Regions from separate parts of the Streptomyces sp. IBSNAI002 genome, predicted to be linked through region 2. Evidence: riboswitches for the same ligand, from Rfam matches in the RefSeq annotation. Region 2 holds a riboswitch; the other holds the start of a gene.
What was found. Region 2 has a riboswitch for glycine ahead of gcvP (aminomethyl-transferring glycine dehydrogenase). Riboswitches for the same ligand answer to the same signal wherever they lie in the genome.
Positions count from the first base shown of each region.

Region 1 (8,259 bases), 4.3 Mb from region 2:
AGGAGCGAGATCCGGGCGCCGTAGACGATCCGGCTGAACACGTCGCGTCCGTTGACCGGTTCGACGCCCAGCAGGAAGTCGCTGCTGATACCGCCCCAGTCGCCGGCCGGCAGGCCGAGCAGCGGGTCCAGCATGTCCTCGTGCAGCTCCTCCGGCGGGTGACCGAAGGCCTTGACGATCAGCGGCGCGAAGATCGCGACGAGGATCAGCAGGAGCACGATGACACCGCCGGCGAGGGCGACCTTGTCGCGCTTGAGGCGCAGCCAGGCGATCTTCCACGGCGAACGTCCCTCGATCGCCTTCTGGGGAACTCCGGGGGCGGCCACGGCTGCGGGCTCGGCCGCGGTGGTGTCGTGCAGTGGTGCCGTCATCGTGGTGGGGACCCCTCTCGGCCGACGGTGGCCGGCCCATGCCCGCCGCTGTGGCGGCTTGTTTCTTTCGGCGTCGCGTGATGGTGCGATTGGCGCGAAATGCGCCTGAAGTGCACGTGAAGGGCTGGTGGTTGTCAGATTGACCGGCCTTCGGTGGGGGGAGTCTTCAACGCCCTCTCAATCGGCCGCCAGACCTGCCGGGGATGTGATGCGCAACCGTGATCTGCACCGCCACCTTCCGTTATCCGAACCGCGCGCTCTGTTGAGCGGTGAAACACCGCCCGTTCGGCGCGGAACGGACATCCGGCCCAACTGCTCTTTCGGGCCTGGATCTTGGGCGCATTCGGTGGATATGCCGAAGGCCGCACCGATGGGTCCGGTGCGGCCTTCGAGATGGATGTCTCGGTATGCGGATGTCTGGAAACCGGGCGGTGTACGGCCGGAATCCCCCTGTCAGTACGCGGGCGCCTGGCCCTCGCGGTCGTAGAACGGGCGGGTCTGCGCGCGCAGCCACATCGCGACGGGGTCGTGCTCGTCCGCCAGCGCGACCGTGCACACCGGAACCCCCTCGGGGACGACGCCGACCGACTGGCGCATCATCTCCCGTACGGATTCCAGCGCGGGCGCGGAGGCGTCGTACAGGTCGAGCCCCACCGCCAGGTACGGGGACCCGAGCGCGGGCTGTACCCAGGCGCGGCGCAGCGAGCGGACGGCCGGGGTGCGGTGCGCGTGCTGGGTCAGCAGCCCGTAGAACTGCGGCAGCTCCAGGGAGGGCTCGGACAGCCGCAGCGGCCCGGCCGGCATCCGGTCCAGGCCGGTCGCGATCCGGCGCAGGTCGGCCCACGGGACGCCGAGCCCGCCGCCCTGGGCGTGCGGGTTGAGCCACAGGCCCCAGCGGTCCGGGTAGAGCGCGCGGGCGATGTCCCGCCCGGTGACCACCTCGTAGCCCCGGTTCCAGCCGCTGGCGGCCAGCTCCTGCGGGGAGGTCACGCACGGCGCGTAGCCGAGGCTCTCGACCTCCATGCCGCCGTACTGGGCGTCGGGGGAACCCGGCTGCCCCTGCCACAGCAGCATCCACACCCTGCCCTCGGCGAGGGCGTGCAGAAGTGACTCGTAGCTCTCATAGCGCCCGGGAGTCACCTGGCGCAGCATGTGCTCGACCTGCCCGGCCGCGGCCGTGCCTGACGCACTCACCCGGTACCCCTCTTCGTCCGCCCGTCGTCCACGCGTACCACAGCTTAAGCGGCCCTACGGAAGGTAGAAGGGGCGTACGCGCTCACGAATCCAGTCCGTGACCGGGTCCTGCACGGCGTCGAGGAGGATCAACTGCACCGGCCAGGGCGCCGGGACGCGGGCCAGGGCCCGGCCGAGGGCCTCCAGCGGGGCGCCGTGCGTCTCGGGATCCCATCCCACCAGTCGGACACCGATGAACAGTTCCGGCTCCCCGCCCTCGACGCTGGCGAGGCAGCGGTGCGCGGCGGCGACCACGCCGGTGGCGCGGAACTCCTCCGCGGCGGCGGCCAGGAAGTCCACCGGGTCCTGCTGCCAGTCGGGCTCGTAGAGCCGGACCCGACCGCCGGTGGACGGCCCGTCGAGCGGGGTCCGCCCGGTACGGCACAGCTCCGCCACGGCGGGCGGGGGCAGGGGGACGCCGACGGCGCCCTCGGGATTGAGCGCGATGCCGAGCTGCGGGGGCAGGCCGCGGGCGAACTCCACGGCGGGGGCCACGGCGAAGTCCATGCCGGGACCGACGCAGTAGCGGAACTGGGCCTCGGAACTGTAGACGGGGACGTACGCGGCCCCGCCGATGTCCATGGTCGGCAGGTCGAGGCTCGCGGCCTCGGGTGCGCCGCCGCCGGGCAGGGGCACCCAGACCTGGCTGCGCCCGAGCACCTCCAGGATCCGGGCCCCGGCGTCCGGCTGCCCGAGCGCCGCGCCGAGCACCTGCTCCAGCTCATTCCCGGGCCAGCCGGTGCCGCCCCCGCCGCCGCTGCCTTGCATGTGCCCCGTGCCTCCGTCTGTGGTCCCCGCCGAACGTCGTGGCGAGATTATCCGCTGCGCCGGCGCCCGGGCTCCGCCGGGGCAACCCGCTCCTAGGCCGTCTCTGTCGGATCGCGCCGGGCGACAAGATCCGAAAGAGACGACCTAGGCGTGGAAGGCGATGCGGGACACGGCGGCGGCCGAGGGGCGGTCCAGGAGGGTGACCGAGGCGCAGCCCGCCGGCGGACGGCCGGCCTCGGCCTCGCGCAGGAGCCTGGTCACCGCGCCCCGGTGACGGGCGAAGGCGTACGCGGAGACCCGGCGCCCCCGCGCCGCCTGGCCGGACAGCGCCTCCTCCGGGCTGCTGTCCAGGAGCAGCAGGTGCAGCGCCCGGCCCCGACGGCGCGCGACGGCCGCGAGCAGGCCCCGGACCCAGGCCTGGGTTCCACAGTCGTGCACGACCACCGAGGCTCCGGAGCGCAGGGTCCGCCACAGCCCCCAGTAGTGCGCGGCCCGCACCAGCGGCCGGTACGCCCCGTACGGCAGCCCCGCCGGCATCCGCCGCTCCCAGCGCTCGCGGGTGTCCTGGGAGTCGATCGCGCCGCCCTCGGCGGCCGCCCGCTTGATCAGCGTGCTCTTGCCCCCGCCCGGCAGTCCGGACACCACCACGATGTCGCCCGCGGCGAAGCCGAGCCGGCGCGCCCCCCGCGCCCCGGCCCCGCGCAGGTCGCGTACCCGTCCGGCACCGGCACCCGCACCGGCACCCGCACCGGCACCCGCGCACGCCGCCGCACCGGCACCGGCACCCGCACCTGCGCCGCGCTGCGCCGGCACCGCGTCCACGGTTCCCACAGCCGCCACTACTCCGAATCGCCGCACAGTGTTCGCCTCCCCCGAATCGGGTCACAGGACCCTTTCCCACTGAGTGTAAAGAGACGGTAATCCGGCAGCACCGGTTCCGTTCCAGCCTTCCGGCCCCGTACGAACTTTCGGGGCCCCACGCCCGATCACCACGGTGGCGTGCAATGATGTGCGCCATCTGGACCAACTGCATACCGGCCGCTTGAATCCGCGCGGGAGAGTCCCGGCACGCCGCGAGGCCGTGCACGGGCGCCGAAGGAGCAAGAACCTCCCTTGAATCTCTCAGGCCCCGTACCGCGTGGATGAGGCAGATCTGAAAAGCGAGCCGTCCGACGGACGGCTCCACCCAAGGTGCAAGCCGACCGTCCCCGGCAGTGGGGGAACTCTCGGCGAACCTCTCAGGTTCCGATGACAGATGGGGAGGACCTTCCTCGTCATGTCATGCCCTGGGACTCGGGAGCCACACCCATGAGCAACGCCCCCCGCCTGACCGCACTCGATGCGCTGCACCGCTCGCTCGGTGCGACCATGACCGACTTCGCGGGCTGGGACATGCCCCTGCGGTACGGCAGCGAGCGCGACGAGCACAACGCCGTACGCACCAAGGCCGGTCTCTTCGATCTGTCCCACATGGGCGAGATCACCCTGACCGGCCCGGAGGCCGTCAAGGTCCTGGACTACGCGCTGGTCGGCAACATCTCCACCGTCGGCATCGGCCGCGCCCGCTACACGCACATCTGCCAGGAGGACGGCGGGATCCTCGACGACCTGATCGTCTACCGCCTCGGCGAGACCGAGTTCATGGTCGTCGCCAACGCCTCCAACGCCCAGGTCGTCCTCGACGCCCTGACCGAGCGCGCCGCCGGCTTCGACGCCGAGGTCCGCGACGACCGCGACGCGTACGCGCTGATCGCCGTCCAGGGCCCGGAGTCCCCCGGCATCCTCGCCTCGCTCACCGACGCCGACCTGGACGGGCTGAAGTACTACGCCGGCCTGCCGGGCACGGTGGCCGGAGTGCCCGCGCTGATCGCCCGTACGGGCTACACCGGCGAGGACGGCTTCGAGCTGTTCGTCGCCCCCGAGCACGCCGTGGAGCTGTGGCAGGCGCTGACCAAGGCGGGCGAGGGCGTCGGCCTGGTCCCGGCCGGCCTGTCCTGCCGCGACACCCTGCGCCTGGAGGCGGGCATGCCGCTGTACGGGCACGAGCTGACCACCTCGCTGACCCCGTTCGACGCGGGGCTGGGCCGGGTCGTGAAGTTCGAGAAGGAGGGGGACTTCGTCGGCCGCGCCGCGCTGGAGGCCGCCGCCGAGCGCGCCGCCGTGAACCCGCCGCGCAAGCTGGTCGGCCTGATCGCCGAGGGCCGCCGCGTCCCGCGCGCCGGCTTCTCCGTCGTGTCTGGCGGCGAGGTCGTCGGCGAGGTCACCTCGGGCGCCCCGTCGCCCACGCTGGGCAAGCCGATCGCGATCGCGTACGTCGACGCGGCACACGCCGCGCCCGGCACCTCCGGCGTCGGCGTGGACATTCGCGGTACGCATGAGGCGTACGAGGTCGTGGCCCTGCCGTTCTACAAGCGGCAGAAGTAGCCCCGTACGGCACTTCGCAGTACCGCCGTCTCAGTAACCAAGACCGCTGTTCGTATCCACTCCCCCGCATCCAGGAGAATCAGGTCATGAGCAACCCCCAGCAGCTGCGTTACAGCAAGGAGCACGAGTGGCTGTCGGACGCCGAGGGCGGCGTCGCGACGGTCGGCATCACGGAGTTCGCGGCCAACGCGCTCGGTGACGTCGTCTACGCCCAGCTTCCCGCGGTCGGCGACACCGTGACCGCGGGCGAGACCTGCGGCGAGCTGGAGTCGACCAAGTCGGTCAGCGACCTGTACTCCCCCGTCTCCGGCGAGGTCGTCGAGTCCAACCAGGACGTCGTCGACAACCCGGCGCTCGTGAACACGGACCCGTTCGAGGGCGGCTGGCTGTTCAAGGTACGCGTCACGGAGGACCAGGACGACCTGCTCTCCGCCGACGAGTACGCCAAGCTCACCGCCGGCAACTGACCCAGGGGATCCTGATGTCCGTACTGAACACCCCTCTCCACGAACTCGACCCCGACGTCGCCGCCGCCGTCGACGCCGAGCTCGTACGCCAGCAGTCCACCCTGGAAATGATCGCGTCGGAGAACTTCGCTCCGGTCGCCGTCATGGAGGCCCAGGGCTCGGTCCTGACCAACAAGTACGCCGAGGGCTACCCCGGCCGCCGCTACTACGGCGGCTGCGAGCACGTCGACGTGGTCGAGCAGATCGCGATCGACCGCATCAAGGCGCTGTTCGGCGCCGAGGCCGCGAACGTCCAGCCGCACTCCGGTGCGCAGGCGAACGCCGCCGCGATGTTCGCGCTGCTGAAGCCGGGCGACACGATCATGGGCCTGAACCTGGCCCACGGCGGTCACCTGACCCACGGCATGAAGATCAACTTCTCCGGCAAGCTCTACAACGTGGTCCCGTACCACGTCGACGAGTCGGGCCAGGTCGACATGGCCGAGGTCGAGCGCCTCGCCAAGGAGTCCAAGCCGCAGCTGATCGTCGCGGGCTGGTCCGCCTATCCGCGCCAGCTGGACTTCGCCGCCTTCCGCCGCATCGCGGACGAGGTCGGCGCGTACCTGATGGTCGACATGGCGCACTTCGCCGGCCTGGTCGCCGCGGGCCTGCACCCGAACCCGGTGCCGCACGCCCACGTCGTCACCACCACCACGCACAAGACCCTCGGCGGTCCGCGCGGCGGTGTCATCCTGTCGACGCAGGAGCTGGCCAAGAAGATCAACTCCGCGGTCTTCCCCGGTCAGCAGGGCGGTCCGCTGGAGCACGTGATCGCCGCCAAGGCGGTCTCCTTCAAGGTCGCGGCCTCGGAGGACTTCAAGGAGCGCCAGGTGCGCACCCTGGAGGGCGCGAAGATCATCGCCGAGCGTCTGGTGCAGCCGGACGTCACCGAGGTCGGCGTGTCCGTCCTCTCCGGCGGCACGGACGTGCACCTGGTCCTGGTCGACCTGCGCAACTCCGAGCTCGACGGCCAGCAGGCCGAGGACCGGCTGCACGAGATCGGCATCACGGTCAACCGCAACGCCATCCCGAACGACCCGCGCCCGCCGATGGTCACCTCGGGTCTGCGCATCGGCACGCCGGCGCTCGCCACCCGCGGCTTCGGCGCCGAGGACTTCACGGAGGTCGCGGAGATCATCGCGGCCGCGCTGAAGCCCGCGTACGACAGCGAGGCCCTGGGGGCCCGCGTCTCCGCGCTCGCCGCGAAGTTCCCGCTGTACCCGTCGCTCTGAACCACGGGCTCGGAAGGGGCCCGGCCTTGTTCTGCACAGGGCCGGGCCCTTTTCATGACCAAAGCCCCAGGTGGATGCGGCCCATTGCCACTGAATCGTTCAAGAAGCGGCAAATAGGCTCCGAATAAAGGAATCACCGCATCCCCTGGCAGGACGGACACCCACCCATGGACATGAGCGCAGCCAACAAGAAGGGACTCAGTCTCTTCGCGCTGGTCATGATCGGCATAGGCTCGATCTTCGGATCGGGCTGGCTCTTCGGAGCCGGCACGGCCGCGCAGGTCGCGGGTCCGGCGGCGCTCGTCGCCTGGGTCATCGGCGCGGTCTTCATCGGCATGATCGCCATGTCCTACGCCGAAGTCGGCGCGGCCTACCCGATCCCCGGCGGCATGGCCCGCTACGGCTCCATCTCGCACGGCCCGGTCCTCGGCTTCATCACCGGCTGGGCGGTGTGGATCGCGGTCGCCTCGCTGATCCCGATCGAATCGATCGCGGCGACCCAGTACATGTCCTCCTGGAGCTTCGGCTGGGCCAAGGACCTGGTGGACGCCCAGTCCCACCAGCTGACCGCCTTCGGCATGGCCGTGGCCCTGCTGCTCACCGTCCTGCTGTGGCTGTCCTGCTACTGGTCCGTCCAGCTCCTCGCCAAGATCAACTCCCTGCTCACCCTGGTGAAGTTCGCCATCCCGGTACTGGCGGTCGTCGCGCTGATCGCCTCCGGCTTCCACACCGACAACTTCACCGCCCACGGCGGCTTCGCCCCCAACGGCTGGACGGCCGTCCTGACCGCCGTCACCACCTCCGGCGTGGTCTTCGCCTTCAACGGCTTCCAGGCCGTGGTGAACCTCGGCGGCGCCGCCAAGAACCCGGGCCGGGCCATCCCGATCGCCCTGGTCGGCGCGCTCTCCCTGGGCCTGGTGATCTACCTCGCCCTCCAGACGGCCTTCCTGGGGTCCGTACCGCCGGAGCACCTGGCGCAGGCCGGCGGCTGGTCGGGCGTGAACTTCAACTCGCCGTTCGCCGAGCTCGCCAAGCTCCTGATGATCCACTGGGTCGTGGTGATGCTCCAGTTCGGCGCCTTCATCTCCCCCGCGGGATCCAACATCGCCAACGTGGCCTCGGCCGCGTACATGGTCCAGAACCTCTCCGAGACCGGCTTCTTCCCGAAGAAGCTGGCGCAGACCCACCCCGTCTACGGCACCGCCCGCCCGGCGATGTGGATGAACCTCGGCTTCTCCGTCCTGCTGCTGGTCACCGTCGGCCACAGCTGGAAGACCCTCGCCCCGATCATCTCGGCCGCCATGGTCATCTCGTACCTCATCGGTCCGGTCGCGGTGGGCGTCTTCCGCCGCACCAAGCCGGACCTCCCCCGTCCCTTCCGCCTCCCCGCGGCCTCCGTCCTGTGCCCGCTGACCTTCGTCTTCGCCGCCTGCGCCCTGTACTGGTCGAAGTGGCCGAACACCGGCATCGTCACCGCCCTGACCCTGCTGGCCGCCCCGATCGCGGCGCTGGTGCTCTCCCGCAAGGGTGAGAAGAACCTCCTGCGGCAGTTCGAGCCCGCCTGGTGGATCGTCTTCTTCCTCGGCGCCCTGTCCCTGCTCTCCTGGCTCGGCTCCACCGACTTCGGCGGCCGCGGCACCATCCCGGGCGGCGTGGACATCGCCCTGGTGGCGGCCATGGCCCTCGGTACGTACTTCTGGGCCGTACGGTCGGGCACCCGGGCCC
Region 1 covers NZ_JBQPXG010000002.1:5,898,057-5,906,315, reverse strand. Annotated here, with positions in the region: gene ACTVZO_RS28530 (ABC transporter permease) at 1-371, opposite strand, end outside; gene ACTVZO_RS28525 (enhanced serine sensitivity protein SseB C-terminal domain-containing protein) at 825-1,565, opposite strand; gene ACTVZO_RS28520 (enhanced serine sensitivity protein SseB) at 1,620-2,372, opposite strand; gene ACTVZO_RS28515 (AAA family ATPase) at 2,517-3,194, opposite strand; glycine riboswitch at 3,416-3,519, shown strand; gene gcvT (glycine cleavage system aminomethyltransferase GcvT) at 3,681-4,796, shown strand; gene gcvH (glycine cleavage system protein GcvH) at 4,883-5,263, shown strand; gene glyA (serine hydroxymethyltransferase) at 5,278-6,534, shown strand; gene ACTVZO_RS28495 (APC family permease) at 6,702-8,259, shown strand, end outside.
Region 1: linked by a shared signal. The riboswitch ahead of gcvT (glycine cleavage system aminomethyltransferase GcvT) and the one ahead of gcvP (aminomethyl-transferring glycine dehydrogenase) in region 2 are both predicted to bind glycine.

Region 2 (8,259 bases):
GAAGCCCTGGTGCAGACCGCCCTCGGGGTCCGGCTGCCGTGAGGCAGGGGCCCCGACTACCCAAACCTGCCGGGCAGGTCCTAGGGTTACTGTGTGAACGAGCTCGACGTTGTGGGTGTCCGGGTGGAAATGCCCTCCAACCAACCGATCGTGCTCCTGCGTGAAGTGGGAGGCGACCGGTACCTCCCCATCTGGATCGGTCCTGGGGAGGCGACCGCCATTGCCTTCGCGCAGCAGGGGATGGCCCCTGCCCGGCCGCTGACGCACGACCTGTTCAAGGACGTGCTGGAGGCGGTCGGCGAGGAGCTCACCGAGGTCCGGATCACGGATCTGCGGGAGGGCGTCTTCTACGCGGAGCTCGTCTTCGCCAGCGGGGTCGAGGTGAGCGCGCGCCCTTCCGACGCCATAGCGCTGGCCCTGCGCACCGGGACGCCGATCTACGGCAGTGACGGTGTGCTCGACGACGCGGGGATCGCGATTCCGGACGAGCAGGAGGACGAGGTGGAGAAGTTCCGCGAGTTCCTCGACCAGATCTCGCCCGAGGACTTCGGTACCGGTCCGCAGTGAGACGGTGGCCGGGTCGGCCGCGTCGTCCACCGGGAACTGTCAGCCCATTCGGTTAGCCTTTCCCCGCAAAGGGATACGGGAAACCACTCTCAGGGTGATTATCACTCGGCGTGCCGAGTGTGGCGATCGTTGACGCACCCCTGGTGACTGCCTACCTTCAAGGTGGGCAGGTCAAGGACGGAGGGTCGGCGTGAGGATCACGGGCGACGGTACGACCGGGGGCATCCCCGCACGGAGTGACGGTGGGCCGTACCCGCTGCACGGCAGTGCGGTCGGGTCCGCGCGCCGTCAGCCGGAGTCGACGCCGGTCGGACCGGTGGGCGGCGACCCGGCGCCCGAGCAGATCGGCTACCGCGGGCCGACCGCGTGCGCCGCGGCCGGGATCACCTACCGGCAGCTCGACTACTGGGCCAGGACGGGGCTGGTGGAGCCGAGCGTACGCCCCGCCTACGGCTCGGGGACGCAGCGGCTGTACAGCTTCCGCGACGTCGTGGTCCTCAAGATCGTCAAACGTTTCCTGGACACCGGGGTGGCGCTCCAGAACATCCGCACGGCCGTGCAGCACCTGCGCGACCGGGGCTTCTCGGACCTCGAGCGGATGACGCTGATGAGCGACGGCGCGACCGTGTACGAGTGCACCTCGCCGGACCAGGTCGTGAGCCTGCTCCAGGGCGGTCAGGGCGTCTTCGGCATCGCCGTGGGCGTCGTGTGGGGCGACGTCGAGAGCGCTCTGTCCCAGCTGCACGGCGAGCGGGTGGACACGGGCGAGACCCTGGTCGGGCACAACCCGACGGACGAGCTGGCGGCCCGCCGCAACCGGGCCGGCTGAACGGCGCCCGGGGAATGTCAGTCCCGTAGGGCAGCATCGGTCATGTGAGAGCCGCGCCGACCATCCTGCACCTGGACATGGATGCCTTCTACGCGTCCGTGGAGCAGGCGTCGAAGCCGAGCCTGCGGGGCAAGGCCGTCATCGTGGGCGGCCTCGGGCCGCGCGGGGTCGTCGCGACCGCCTCGTACGAGGCGCGGCGGTTCGGCGTGCATTCGGCGATGCCGATGGCCCAGGCGCGGCGGCTCTGCCCGAACGGCGCCTACCTGATCCCGCGCTTCACCCTGTACCGGCAGGTCAGCGATGTGGTGATGGCCCTGCTGAGGGAACTGTCGCCGCTGGTGGAGCCGCTCTCCCTGGACGAGGCCTTCGTGGACCTCGAGGCGGGCGGGACCGCCTTCGACTCGGCGGGCGCCCGGGCCACCGGGGAGCGGCTGCGGGCGGACATCAGGGCGGCGACGGGGCTCAGCGGATCGGTGGGGCTGGCCGGTTCGAAGATGCTGGCCAAGGTGGCGTCCGAGGAGGCCAAGCCGGCGGGCCTGCTGCTGATCGAGCCCGGTACGGAGCGGGAGCTCCTCGCGCCGATGTCGGTACGGACCCTGCCCGGCGTCGGGCCGGCCACCGGCGAGCACCTGCGGCGCGCCGGGATCACCACGGTGGGGGACTTGGCGGAGGCCGGGGAGGACGAGCTGGTGCGCATGCTCGGGCGCTCGCACGGGGTGGGGCTGTACCGGATGGCGCTGGGGATCGACGACCGCCCGGTGGTCGCGGAGCGGGACGCGAAATCGGTGTCGGTGGAGGACACCTTCGACGTGGACCTGCACGACCGGGTGCGGATCAGGACCGAGGTGCAGCGTCTCGCGGACCGGTGCGTGCAGCGGCTGCGCGGATCCGGGCACTCGGGGCGGACGATCGTCCTGAAGGTGCGCAGGTACGACTTCTCGACGCTGACGCGGTCCGAGACGCTGCGGGGGCCCACGGACGATCCCGCGGTCGTGCGCGAGGCCGCGGCGCGGCTGCTGGAGGGGGTGGACACCACGGGCGGGGTGCGGCTGCTGGGCGTGGGCGTGACCGGACTGGCGGACTACACGCAGGAGGACCTGTTCGCGCAGTCGCTGGCCGCCGAGCCGCAGGAGGGGACGGGGGAGGCTCCGGCGACCGACGGGGCCGCCGAGCCCGGTGGGGCCGCTGCGGGGGACGTGGAAGGCGTGCAGGGCGTGCAGGGCGCTGAGCCGTCAGCGGACCCGTCGGGGCCGTCGGGGCCGTCCGGGGAGCCGGAGGCGGCCGCGGAGCGGCGGTGGACGGCCGGGAGCGACGTACGGCACGCGGTGTACGGGCCCGGCTGGGTGCAGGGCAGCGGGGTCGGGCGGGTGACCGTACGGTTCGAGCGGCCGGGATCGGAGCCCGGCCGGGTGCGGACCTTCCGGGTGGACGACCCCGAGCTGGAGCCGTCCGATCCGCTGCCGCTGGTGGGGGACGACCCGCCGGCCCCGGCCTCCCGGGCCTCCCAGGCCCCCTCGCCCTCCTAGTCCTCCGGGCTCCTTGCCCTCGTCGGCCCTGGGCGGTCCCCGTCAGCCCTCGTCGCCCGCCAGGCGGCCGAAGTCGCGCTGGAAGTCGCTCGGCAGGGTCAGGTCCAGGCCGTAGTGGTGGTAGAGCTGCAGCTCCTGTTCGGGGGAGAGGTGGCGGCCGACCCCGAAATCGGGTGCGTCCTTGATCAGGGAACGGTCGAAGGGCACCCGCAGGGTGTCGCCGACCATCTCGCTCGGCTCCAGCGGGACGAACGCGTCCCGGCTGAACAGGCCGGTCCGCACGGCTGCCCATTCCGGGACTCCCGTGGCATCGTCGAGGTAGACCTCGTCGATGGTGCCGATCTTGGTGCCGTTGCGGTCGAACGCCTTGCGGCCGATCAGGCTGCGCGGATCGATGTCGGTCTGCACGGTCCCTCCAAATGGTCGCAACTCCTCCGTAATGACTACAGAAGTGCATATCGGGAAAGGAGGCCACTCGGGGAGTGCCCAGATCCTCGCTGGTAGGCTGGGTGATGGCTGTCGACCCTGTGCGGGAGAGTCCTCCGAGTGAACGTGACGGAGGCGCCGAAGGAGCAAATCCTCCCCGGAATCTCTCAGGCATACGTACCGCACGGACGAGGCCACTCTGGAAAGCAGGAGCGGGTACCGGGCGCGCAGTGCCGGTCCCTCTCCTCACCGACGGTGAAAGCCGGACCTCGCGGGCGACCCCTGCGGATCCGGTGAAGCTCTCAGGTTGAGATGACAGAGGGGGAGGCCGTCCGGGTGCCCGCGCCGTGGTGCCCCTCGCAGGTCGTACGACCAGGAGGCCTCCGTACATGACCGCCAACCGCATTCCGCTCTCCCAGCTGGAGCGAGGCATCCCCTTCGAGCAGCGCCACATCGGCCCGGATGCCGAGGCGCAGGCGAAGATGCTCGCCCAGGTGGGCTACGGCTCCCTGGACGAACTGACCGCCGCCGCGGTGCCGGATGTCATCAAGACCGCCGAAGCGCTCAACCTGCCCGAGGCGCGGACCGAGGCGGAGGTGCTCGCCGAGCTGCGCTCGCTCGCCGACCGCAACCAGGTCCTCTCCCCGATGATCGGCCTCGGCTACTACGGCACCTTCACGCCGCCGGTGATCCTGCGCAACGTCATGGAGAACCCGGCCTGGTACACGGCGTACACGCCCTACCAGCCGGAGATCTCGCAGGGCCGCCTCGAGGCGCTGCTGAACTTCCAGACGGTCGTCGCCGACCTCACCGGGCTGCCGACCTCCGGCGCCTCGCTGCTCGACGAGGGCACCGCGGCCGCCGAGGCCATGTCGCTCGCCCGCCGGGTGGGCAAGGTCAAGGGCGGCGTCTTCCTGATCGACGCGGACGCGCTGCCGCAGACCATCGCCGTGATCGAGACCCGCGCCGAGCCCACGGGCGTCGAGGTCGTCGTCGCGGACCTCTCGGACGGCATCCCGGCCGAGATCGCCGAGCGCGGCGTCTTCGGCGTGCTGCTCCAGTACCCGGGCGCCTCCGGTGCCGTACGGGAGATCAAGCCGCTGATCGACCAGGCGCACGAGCTCGGTGCCGTCGTCACCGTCTCGGCCGACCTGCTCGCGCTGACCCTGCTGACCTCCCCGGGCGAGCTGGGCGCCGACATCGCCGTCGGCACCACGCAGCGCTTCGGCGTCCCGATGGGCTTCGGCGGACCGCACGCCGGCTACATGGCCGTCCAGGCCAAGCACGCTCGCTCGCTGCCCGGCCGCCTCGTCGGCGTCTCCGTGGACGCGGACGGCAACAAGGCGTACCGCCTGGCGCTGCAGACCCGTGAGCAGCACATCCGTCGTGAGAAGGCCACCAGCAACATCTGCACCGCGCAGGTCCTGCTGGCCGTCATGGCCGCCATGTACGCCGTCTACCACGGTCCGGACGGCCTGCGGACGATCGCCCGCCGCACCCACCGCTACGCGGCCCTGCTCGCCGCGGGCCTGAAGTCCGGCGGGGTCGAGATCCTGCACGGCGCGTACTTCGACACGATCACGGCCCGGGTCCCGGGCCGCGCGGCGGAGGTCGTCGCCGCCGCCCGCGAGGGCGGGGCCAACCTGTACCGCGCCGACGCCGACCACGTCTCCGTCGCCTGCGACGAGACCACCCTGCGCGCCGACATCGAGGCCGTCTGGTCCGCCTTCGGGGTGTCCGCGGACATCGAGGCGCTCGACGCGACCACCGAGGACACGCTGCCCGAGGGCCTGCTGCGCTCGGACGACTACCTGACCCACCCGGTCTTCCACCAGCACCGTTCCGAGACCGCGATGCTGCGCTACCTGCGCAAGCTCTCGGACAAGGACTACGCGCTGGACCGCGGCATGATCCCGCTGGGCTCCTGCACCATGAAGCTCAACGCGACCACCGAGATGGAGCCGGTGACCTGGCCGGAGTTCGGCCAGCTGCACCCGTTCGCCCCGGTGGAGCAGGCCGAGGGCTACCTCACGCTCATCAACGAGCTGGAGGAACGTCTCTGCGAGGTCACGGGCTACGACAAGGTCTCCATCCAGCCGAACGCCGGCTCCCAGGGCGAGCTGGCCGGGCTGCTCGCCGTCCGCGCCTACCACCGCGCGAACGGCGACGAGCAGCGCACCATCTGCCTGATCCCGTCCTCCGCGCACGGCACCAACGCCGCCAGCGCCGTGATGGCGGGCATGAAGGTCGTCGTCGTCAAGACCGCCGACGACGGCGAGGTGGACGCGGCCGACCTGCGCGCGAAGATCGAGCAGTACCGCGACGAGCTCGCCGTGCTGATGATCACCTACCCCTCCACGCACGGTGTGTTCGAGGAGCACGTCGCCGACATCTGCGCCCAGGTGCACGAGGCGGGCGGCCAGGTCTACGTGGACGGCGCCAACCTCAACGCCCTGGTGGGCCTGGCCAAGCCGGGTCACTTCGGCGGCGACGTCTCGCACCTGAACCTGCACAAGACCTTCTGCATCCCGCACGGCGGCGGCGGTCCGGGCGTCGGCCCGGTCGGTGTCCGGGCGCACCTGGCCCCGTACCTGCCGAACCACCCGCTCCAGCCGAGCGCCGGCCCGGAGACGGGCGTCGGCCCGATCTCGGCGGCCCCGTGGGGTTCGGCGGGCATCCTGCCGATCTCCTGGTCGTACGTGCGCCTCATGGGCGGCGAGGGCCTCAAGCGGGCCACGCAGGTGGCGGTGCTCGGCGCCAACTACATCGCCAAGCGCCTGGAGCCGCACTACCCGGTGCTGTACACCGGCCCGGGAAACCTGGTCGCGCACGAGTGCATCATCGACCTGCGTCCGCTGTCGAAGGCGACGGGCGTGAGCGTGGACGACATCGCCAAGCGCCTGATCGACTACGGCTTCCACGCGCCGACCATGTCCTTCCCGGTGGCCGGCACGCTGATGATCGAGCCGACGGAGTCCGAGGACCTCGCCGAGATCGACCGCTTCTGCGACGCGATGATCGCCATCCGCGGCGAGATCGAGCGGGTCGCGGCCGGCGAGTGGCCGGTGGACGACAACCCGCTGGCCAACTCCCCGCACACCGCGGCGGCGCTGGGCGGTGAGTGGAACCACCCGTACACCCGTGACGAGGCCGTCTTCCCGGGCGGGGTCACGGCCGCGGAGAAGTACTGGCCGCCGGTGCGCCGCATCGACGGTGCGTTCGGCGACCGGAACCTGGTGTGCTCCTGCCCGCCGCTGGACGAGTACGACAACTGAGCATGAGCAAGGGGCCGGTCCGGGAGTTCTCCCGGACCGGCCCCTTCGTCGTTGTCGCGGCCGGCCTGCCGTTCTCGGCCGGTCAGGCGGCCTTCATCACCTGGGCCGCCGCGAGCGGGCGGTGCGGGGCGATGATCTGGCCGTCCGGCAGCAGCTCACCGGTGTCCTCGAAGAGCAGGACGCCGTTGCACAGCAGGCTCCAGCCCTGTTCCGGGTGGTTGGCCACGGGGAGCGCGGCCTCCCGGTCGGCGGATTCGGCTGACGGGCAGGCTGGCTGGTGCTGGCACATGGATGCGTTCTTTCGCTGCGGTGTGGTCTGCGTGCTACGGCTCGATGCGTCGTTCATGGCCGTCCCCCTGGGTCATCCCCGCACCCGCGGGGAGCTTGTCATCAGTCTTCCCCCACGACAGCCGCTTCGCAGGTATTTCCCGCCAGCTGTCCTCATAGATTGATGACGCATCACTCGTGCGGGCGGTTCAGGCCAACTCCCCTGTCATTTCGGATGGTTCGCCGGTGGCCCGAGCGGGCTAGGCCGAATGGGTCACTCGGGCCACCGGTCCGCTCATGCCGCGGGCGCGGCCACCGAGGGCGGGGCGGGCGCCGTCGCGGGGGTCAGCCGGTGGGTCATGACGGGCAGCAGCTCGGAGACCGGATGCGGCCGGTACGCGGCGATGCCGGGCGGGGCGGGCGCGAGCGGGACCAGCAGGTCCTCGCCCGCGGGCAGGCCGGCGGACGCGTCGGCGCCCACCGCCCCGTGCAGCCACAGGGTCAGCATGTACAGCTCCGGTACGGACAGCAGTCTCGGCTGGTACGCCGTCGAGAGCGACTCGGCCTGGCGCAGGGCGCGTTCGGTGGCCGCTACGTACGGACCCTCGAAGAAGTGGGAGAAGGCCCACCCGTCCGGCGTGAGCCGGGTGTCGGCGGCCGCGACGTAGCGCTCCCCGCCGCGGATGAGGAACCGCCAGCCGGTGAGGCGGGTGCGGGGAGGCCTGCCGCCGGACGTCAGGTCCGAGATGTTCAACCGGTCGAGGACGTGGACCGGAAGGGCGAGTTCGGCGGTCACCGGCCCCTGGAGGGCGCGCAGGGCGGGAGTGTGTGCCTCGTGGACGGCGGTGGGGGAACCGAGAGCCGCGAGGACGCTGCGCAGGGCGGCTGCGGGGGCCGGGGGGACGTGCAGCGGCATAGTGGGTCGCCTCTCACTTGGGAGACCTGGAACGGGGGCAGGTGCGGACGGCGCTGTCGCATTCTGGGGCCAGAGGGGGGCTGAGGGGCAATGGCCGCGCGCCAACTCTCTGCCTCGTTTGCGGAGTTTATACGACATGTGTTCACGCAGTGTTTCGGCTAGCTGTCCCGCCCATTGCCGACAAGGCGCTTACCGGTCCCGCTGACATGGCATTCATGCCGGATAGGCGCGAACATGCCGCGCTGACCTCGGAGGTTACCGGAAAGGGGCTCGGCTGGAAAGCGCCGGTTATCGGGAACAGGCAAAGTCGACGCGGAATTTGCATGAATCGACTTGCCAAGTGAATGTGCCAAACCGCCCGTCGGCCAAACCGGCGCGCGCTCCTCGCCACGCACGCCCCCGCCGCGTTATGGATCACGCTGCCGGGGCATCATCGACCGTACACGCGCGCCT
Region 2 covers NZ_JBQPXG010000002.1:1,642,188-1,650,446, reverse strand. Annotated here, with positions in the region: gene ftsR (transcriptional regulator FtsR) at 1-42, shown strand, start outside; gene ACTVZO_RS08115 (bifunctional nuclease family protein) at 94-567, shown strand; gene ACTVZO_RS08110 (MerR family transcriptional regulator) at 758-1,396, shown strand; gene ACTVZO_RS08105 (DNA polymerase IV) at 1,441-2,922, shown strand; gene ACTVZO_RS08100 (PRC-barrel domain-containing protein) at 2,965-3,330, opposite strand; glycine riboswitch at 3,443-3,541, shown strand; gene gcvP (aminomethyl-transferring glycine dehydrogenase) at 3,738-6,623, shown strand; gene ACTVZO_RS08090 (DUF5999 family protein) at 6,706-6,912, opposite strand; gene ACTVZO_RS08085 (hypothetical protein) at 7,186-7,806, opposite strand.